Regions from separate parts of the Butyricicoccus sp. OF27-2pH9A genome, predicted to be linked through region 1. Evidence: predicted binding sites of a transcription regulator. Region 1 holds the regulator's gene; the other holds the start of a gene.

Region 1 (3,418 bases):
ATGCTGAACCGCTGTTTGAAAACAGCTTATTCAGGATACCATTATTCCCCCTGTTTTGTCAACAGTTATTTTTCATTTTTCTGCATTTTATGCAAACCCTTGAGATACTGCCGTAAATCTGCTATACTGAATATATTATATAAAGATTTGTAAAGAAAAAAGGAGGTGTCGGCTTGCCTATTAAGATAGCCGACAGTCTGCCGGCACGCGCCGTATTGGAAAGCGAAAACATTTTCGTTATGACCGAACACCGTGCCGCGACACAGGACATTCGTCCTCTTCGCATCGGTTTACTCAACCTGATGCCTCTGAAAATCATTACCGAGACCCAGATCCTGCGCTGTTTATCCAACACGCCGATCCAGATCGAGGTCGATCTGATCCAGACCGAAACGTATCATTCCAAAAATACGCCAGAGGATCATCTTCTCACCTTTTACAAGACATTCGACGATATCCGCGACCAGAAGTATGACGGTTTTATCATCACCGGTGCGCCGGTGGAGACCATGCCGTTCGAGGAAGTCGAATACTGGAAGGAACTGACCGAGATCATGGACTGGACTAAAACGCACGTTCATTCCACGCTGCACATCTGCTGGGGAGCGCAGGCCGGTCTGTATTATCACTACGGTATTCCGAAGTACATGCTGCCCGAGAAAATGTCCGGCATTTTCAAGCACCATGTTCTGCTGCCGAAGGAGCCGCTGCTGCGCGGCTTTGATGATATCTTCTGCGCACCGCACTCGCGCCACACCGAGGTACGTGCCGCCGACATCCGCAAAGACGAGCGTCTAACCATTCTCGCAGAGTCGCACGAAGCCGGTGTGCACATCGTGGAGGCGATGAACGGCCGTCAGATCTTTGTTCTGGGCCATGGCGAGTACGATGCCGACACACTCAAAAAGGAGTATGAGCGTGATCTGGCCAAGGGCATGAACCCCGAGGTGCCGCGTCATTACTTCCGCAACGACGATCCCAACGAAGACGTGCTGGTGACCTGGAAGGCACATGCCAACCTGTTCTACACCAACTGGGTCAACTACTATGTGTACCAGACAACACCATATTATCTGGACAAAATGTAACACAAAAGCCGCTCATCCATTGGATAGCGGCTTTTTCGCACAAAAAGGGAGTATCCAAAGATACTCCCTTTCGTTTTACAGGTTCTGTTCTCTTTTCTCATCCGCTGCGCCGACCAGATGGCACAGCGTCATCAGGCTGTCCGACAGGTGCACGTTTTCGACCGGAACGCCCAGTCCCTCCAGATGAAGGTCCTCGCCGGTGAAATTCCACAGACCGCGGATACCGCGCTCTACCAGACCGCGTGCAATACGCGGAGCATCTCCTCGCGGAATGGTGAGCACTGCCACATCCGGCTTGTTGCACTCGATGAACTCCGCAAGCGTATCCGCGCTGCGCACCTCATGGCCGCCAAAGCGCTGACCGATGAGCTGCGGATTTGCGTCAAACGCACACAGCAGCTCAAAGCCGCTGGCAGAAAAGTTAAAGTTATTGAGCAATGCACGGCCGAGGTTGCCGGCACCCAGCAGAATCGCCGTGCGGCCGGTCCGCAGACCCATGATCGCACCCAGCTCCTCCTGCAGTTTGTCGATATTATAGCCGTAGCCTTGCTGACCAAAGCCGCCGAAACAGTTAAAGTCCTGACGAATCTGCGAAGCGGTCAGTCCCATGCGCTCTGCCAGTGCTTTGGAGGAGATACGCTGCTCCCCTTCAGCCTTCAGCTCACAAATATTCCGATAATAGCGAGGCAATCGCTGAATTACCGCTTTGGAAACCTCTTGCTTGCGTTCCACAGACTCTCTCCCTCTCTCAAATTCTATTCTCGTGTAAATTACAGCTTAGCGATAGTATCCAGCACATAGTCGGTAAATTCCTGCGCGGTTGCACCGGTATCACGACCGGTAACAACAACCTTGCGCTCCTCTACCATGCAGATATCAAGTGCGCGGTCGAGCTTCTTCGCCAGTTCGATTTCACCGATGTGCTCAAGCAGCATAACAGCTGCACGCAGTACGGAGGACGGGTCCGCATACTTTGCACGGCCTTCCTGTACCATACGCGGCGCAGAGCCGTGAATTGCCTCGAACATCGCATAGCGCTTGCCGATATTGGCAGAGCCTGCCGTACCAACACCGCCCTGGATCTCAGCGGCCTCGTCGGTGATGATGTCGCCGTACAGGTTCGGCAGTACAACGACCTTAAAGTCGCGGCGGCGCTTGTCGTCGAGCAGCTTTGCGGTCATGATGTCGATGTACCAATCATCAAACTGTACTTCCGGATACTCCTTGGCTACCTTCTGGCAGGTATCGAGGAACTTGCCGTCGGTGGTTTTGATGATATTCGCCTTGGTGACGCAGGAAACGCGGTTCTTGCCGGTCTTGCGTGCATAGTCGAATGCCAGACGAGCGATACGCTCGCAGCCCTGCGAGGTAGCTACGGTAAAGTCGATGAACAGATCGTCATCAATCTGTACGCCCTGAGAGCCGACAGCGTAGCCGCCCTCGGTGTTCTCGCGGTAGAACGTCCAGTCGATACCCAACTCCGGCACCTTTACCGGGCGCACGTTGGCAAACAGGTCGAGAGCCTTGCGCATTGCAACGTTTGCGGACTCTACGTTCGGCCACGGATCGCCCTTGCGCGGGGTCGTGGTGGGGCCCTTCAGGATAACGTGGCACTTCTTCAGCTCTTCCATAACGTCGGGCGGGATAGCGCAGCCGAGCTCGGCACGGCGCTCGATGGTCAGACCGTCGATCACGCGGAACTCTACCTTACCGGCCTTTACCTTGTCCGCCAGCAGAACCTCCAGCGCATGCTGAGCCATGCCGGTGATCATCGGGCCGATGCCGTCGCCGCCGCACACGCCGATGATCAGCTTGTCCAGCTTGGAGTAATCAATAAAATCGTCCTGCGCCTTCATATCCATGATACGCTTGCGCTGGCTCTCTACAACTGCCTCAAATTTATCCAGAACAGACTGGTCGATAGACATAGTTTTGTCCTCCTACACCATTGATATTATTTTAACAAAAGAAAATATGGCTGTCAAGGGGAACCGCGCGGCTCCCCTGTCGAGCCTGACAGGCTTACTTGTTCTGCTGACGTGCATACAGCAGCGTGCCGCCTGCAAGCAGTGCGTGACGCTGGCGCTCGGAAACCTCACAGTCGGCCTTGAAGGTCTTGCCGCCGCAAACAACGGTGACCTGCTCGCCGTTCTTTACTTCCTCGAGCACGTTCGGCAGAGAGATTTCATCCAGCAGATTGATTGCATCGTAGTCTGCCGGATCGGCAAAGGTCAGCGGGATGATACCGGAGTTGACCAGATTTGCCTTGTGAATTCGTGCGAAGGACTTGCACAGTACAGCCTTTACGCCCAGATACAGCGGAACGAGCG
Region 2 (3,418 bases), on a different contig from region 1:
CACGGTTTGGCATACACCATCACCGAGATTCAGAAACCTGTGGACGGGCATTGGCTGCCGGAGTCCATTAAGGTCTACCGCGGTTCGTACACCTCTCCCGACAACACATAAGAGAACAGCCTCAGAGCGTGATTTCTCCACGCCTCTGAGGCTGTTTTATTTCATTCCATGATGGAAAATTCAATTTCTTCGACGGTATAGCCGTCCTCGATGATAGTCGGTGCGCGGAACAGGTCATCCTCGAGCGTATGCGGCAAATGCGCCAGACACAGGTGCAGCACACTGCCGCCGCCCTCTCTCTGCGTGAGCAGCAGCCGTCCGCCGTGCGCCTGCGCGATTTGACCCACGAGCGGCAGGCCAAGACCAAGCGGTGTGCCGCCGCGCACGAGCGCCCGGTAATCGTCCATCGAGGTGGTGCGCCGCCAGCAGGAAAGCAGGTCATCGAACTTCGCAGGGTCCAGTCCCGGGCCGGTATCGGCAACCGCAATCGTCACAAAATCCCGCGTGTCGGTCAGCGAAACCGTGATTTCGCCGTCCTCCGGTGTTACGCGCAGCGCGTTTGTCAGCAGGTTATAGATTGCCGTACGCACCAGTCTCGTGTCAATGAGCGCGTCTGCGTGCTCCGGCACCTGTACGATGAATTTTGCACTGCCCGCAGGCGCATGCGTCTCCGCCTGCTGTACGGCATCGCGGCAGAGCGCTGACAGGTCGCAGCGCCGCAGAGAAAGCTGCTCGGTCAGCAGAGGGTCGTGCAGTAAATCCGAGTGCGTCAGCAGCCGGTACAGCCGCATACACTGCCGCCGCAGTCCGTCTGCCAGTGCAGGATCCTCCACCTGCTCGGCCTCGGCCATCAAAGCGCCCAGATAACGCGAGCTTTTGTCCTGAATGACCCGCAGGCTGCCGTCATAGGCGGCACGGTCGCGCCGCAGATACGCCAGCAGTGCACCGCCGCGGTGCGGGATCATTTCGACCGTGTAGACCGTTCCGTCGATGTCCTCCTCTGCGGTGCAGGCAGACTGTGTATTTATGCACCGGAGCAGTATATTCCGCGTGCTGCCGCTCAGGAACGGATCCAGCTCCTCCATCGGGTGCAGACCGGAAAGCTGCTGTGCCGCGTCGCTGCACCGCTCGATACGCAGCGTATCGCTCACTGCGAACAGCGCCGCATGCCGCAGCTCGGTGCGCAGCAGCAGCTCGCGGACTGCGTTGCCGTCCAGCTGCGAAAAAAATGCGTCTTCCATCATTATCCTCCCAAAACACCGTGTAATTTTACCTTTGTACTGTGGGAAAGCTGCTGTCATTCTTGATCGTGTTTTCCTGCGTCCGGTATATGCTGCGCGGTATTTGGCATACTAATCTCTGTCTTCGCGGATGTGAAAAAACAGCACGGCGCGCGCTGTGCTTTTCTCATCCCGAAAATCGGGGGATTATACAAACCGAATCCCCATATTTTGTACGATGTGTTTATTATACCACTGCCGCTACTGTCATTGCAAAGAAAATTATACAAAAATACCGGTCGGAATGACAAAAAAATCACAAATATTACACCTTGCGGCAAACTGCGCATTTAGTGTATAATAAAAACATCAACAGAGAACTTCATCAAAACATTTAGGAGGAACACTGTAAAATGGGTATCAAAGTAGGTATCAATGGTTTTGGCCGTATCGGCCGTATGGTTTTCCGCGCTGGTCTGAAGAACCCGAACATTGAGTTCGTAGCGGTAAACGATCCGTTCATGACTCCGGACTACATGGCATACATGCTCAAGTATGACACCATGCACGGTCGTTACGACGGCACCATCGAGTATGATGACAACTCCATCACCGTTGATGGCAAGAAGGTTCTGTTCTTTGCAGAGATGGACCCGAAGAACATTCCGTGGGGCAAGGTTGGCGCTGACTACGTTGTAGAGTCTACCGGCGTATTCCTGACCAAGGAGAAGGCACAGGCTCACATCGACGGCGGTGCTAAGAAGGTTATCATGTCTGCTCCGTCCAAGGACGACACCCCGATGTTCGTAATGGGCGTTAACCAGAACACTTACACCAAGGATATGACCTTCGTATCCAACGCATCCTGCACCACCAACTGCCTGGCTCCGATCGCTAAGGTACTGGACGAGGCATTCGGCATCACCGAGGGCCTGATGACCACCGTACACTCTGCAACCGGCACCCAGAAGGTTGTTGACGGCCCGTCCAAGAAGGACTGGCGCGGCGGCCGTGCTGCTTGCGGCAACATCATCCCGTCCACCACTGGCGCTGCAAAGGCTGTAGGCAAGGTTTACCCGAAGCTGAACGGCAAGCTGACCGGTATCTCCATGCGTGTACCGACCCTGGACGTTTCCGTTGTTGACCTGACTGCTAACCTGGCTAAGCCGGCTACCAAGGAAGACATCTGCGCTGCTATGAAGGCTGCTTCCGAGAAGCCGCTGTCTGAGGGCGGCCTGAAGGGCGTGCTGGGTTACACCGAGGATGCTGTTGTATCTTCTGACTTCCTGGGCGACGAGCGCACCTCCATTTTCGACGCTAACGCTGGCGTTTACCTGACCGACACCTTCGTAAAGGTTGTTTCCTGGTACGACAACGAGTGGGGCTACTCCAACAAGCTGCTGATGCTCATCGAGCACATGGCAGAGGTTGACAACAAGTAATTGCTGCCCACTGGCGTATAAAATGTTTTCAAAAAGCTCTTGTTCTTCGGAACAAGAGCTTTTTTCTTTCTCTCCGGCTTGACGGCACAGGCATATCATGCTATACTTAGTTCAAATTTAGACTATCTATTTTTGAAGCAGGTGATATACATGAATCCCTATATGGAATTTACGCACAAGACCGATCTGGCATACAGCGCAATGTGCCGACCGCTGTGCCGCGAACTCAAGCTGACACAGACGGCGTTTGACATCCTGCTGTTCCTTGCCAACAACCCCGGCCATGACACCGCCAGCGACATCGTGGAGCTGCGCCGGATCAAGGCGAACCTCGTATCAGTCAACGTCAACCGGCTGGTCGAGGAGGGCTATCTGCGCCGCGAGAGCATCCCCGGCGACCGCCGCAAGACCCGTCTGATATGTACCGACAAGGCGCTTCCCATCATCGACCGCGGCCGCGCATTGCAGGCGCAGTTCATCGACCGTCTGCTCTCCGGCATGAGTGATGAACAGCGGCAGGCGTTTGGCGATGCCGTCGGTGTCATCGACCGCAATCTCGACCAGCTCTTGCAGGAGGTGCGCTGATATGACGATGCTTTTCACCGTGCTCGTCACGTTTTTCGCCGGCATGGGCGCTGGCCTCGGCACCGGCTTCGCGGGCATGAGCGCCGCCGCCGTTATCAGCCCCATTCTCATCACCTTTCTGCACATGGACCCGTATATGGCGGTCGGCATTGCCCTGTCGTCCGACGTACT

Evidence for each region. Region 1 encodes Rex, which represses fermentation and respiration genes when NADH is low (regulators of the CRP and FNR family bind a similar motif). Its sites were predicted from a motif close to ATTGTTAANNNNTTAACAAT; they were not measured.
Region 2: the regulator Rex is predicted to act here: its motif matches at 1,524-1,543, upstream of gap (type I glyceraldehyde-3-phosphate dehydrogenase).

What each region holds. Positions count from the first base shown of each region.
Region 1 covers NZ_JAQEXK010000008.1:120,733-124,150, reverse strand. The annotation lists partial or broken gene PG722_RS08155 (hypothetical protein) at 1-116, shown strand, start outside; gene metA (homoserine O-acetyltransferase MetA) at 174-1,088, shown strand; gene PG722_RS08145 (redox-sensing transcriptional repressor Rex) at 1,164-1,820, opposite strand; gene PG722_RS08140 (isocitrate/isopropylmalate family dehydrogenase) at 1,859-3,016, opposite strand; gene PG722_RS08135 (aconitate hydratase) at 3,111-3,418, opposite strand, start outside.
Region 2 covers NZ_JAQEXK010000012.1:64,799-68,216, forward strand. The annotation lists gene PG722_RS09955 (hypothetical protein) at 1-111, shown strand, start outside; gene PG722_RS09960 (sensor histidine kinase) at 162-1,241, opposite strand; gene gap (type I glyceraldehyde-3-phosphate dehydrogenase) at 1,634-2,662, shown strand; gene PG722_RS09970 (MarR family winged helix-turn-helix transcriptional regulator) at 2,813-3,247, shown strand; gene PG722_RS09975 (sulfite exporter TauE/SafE family protein) at 3,249-3,418, shown strand, end outside.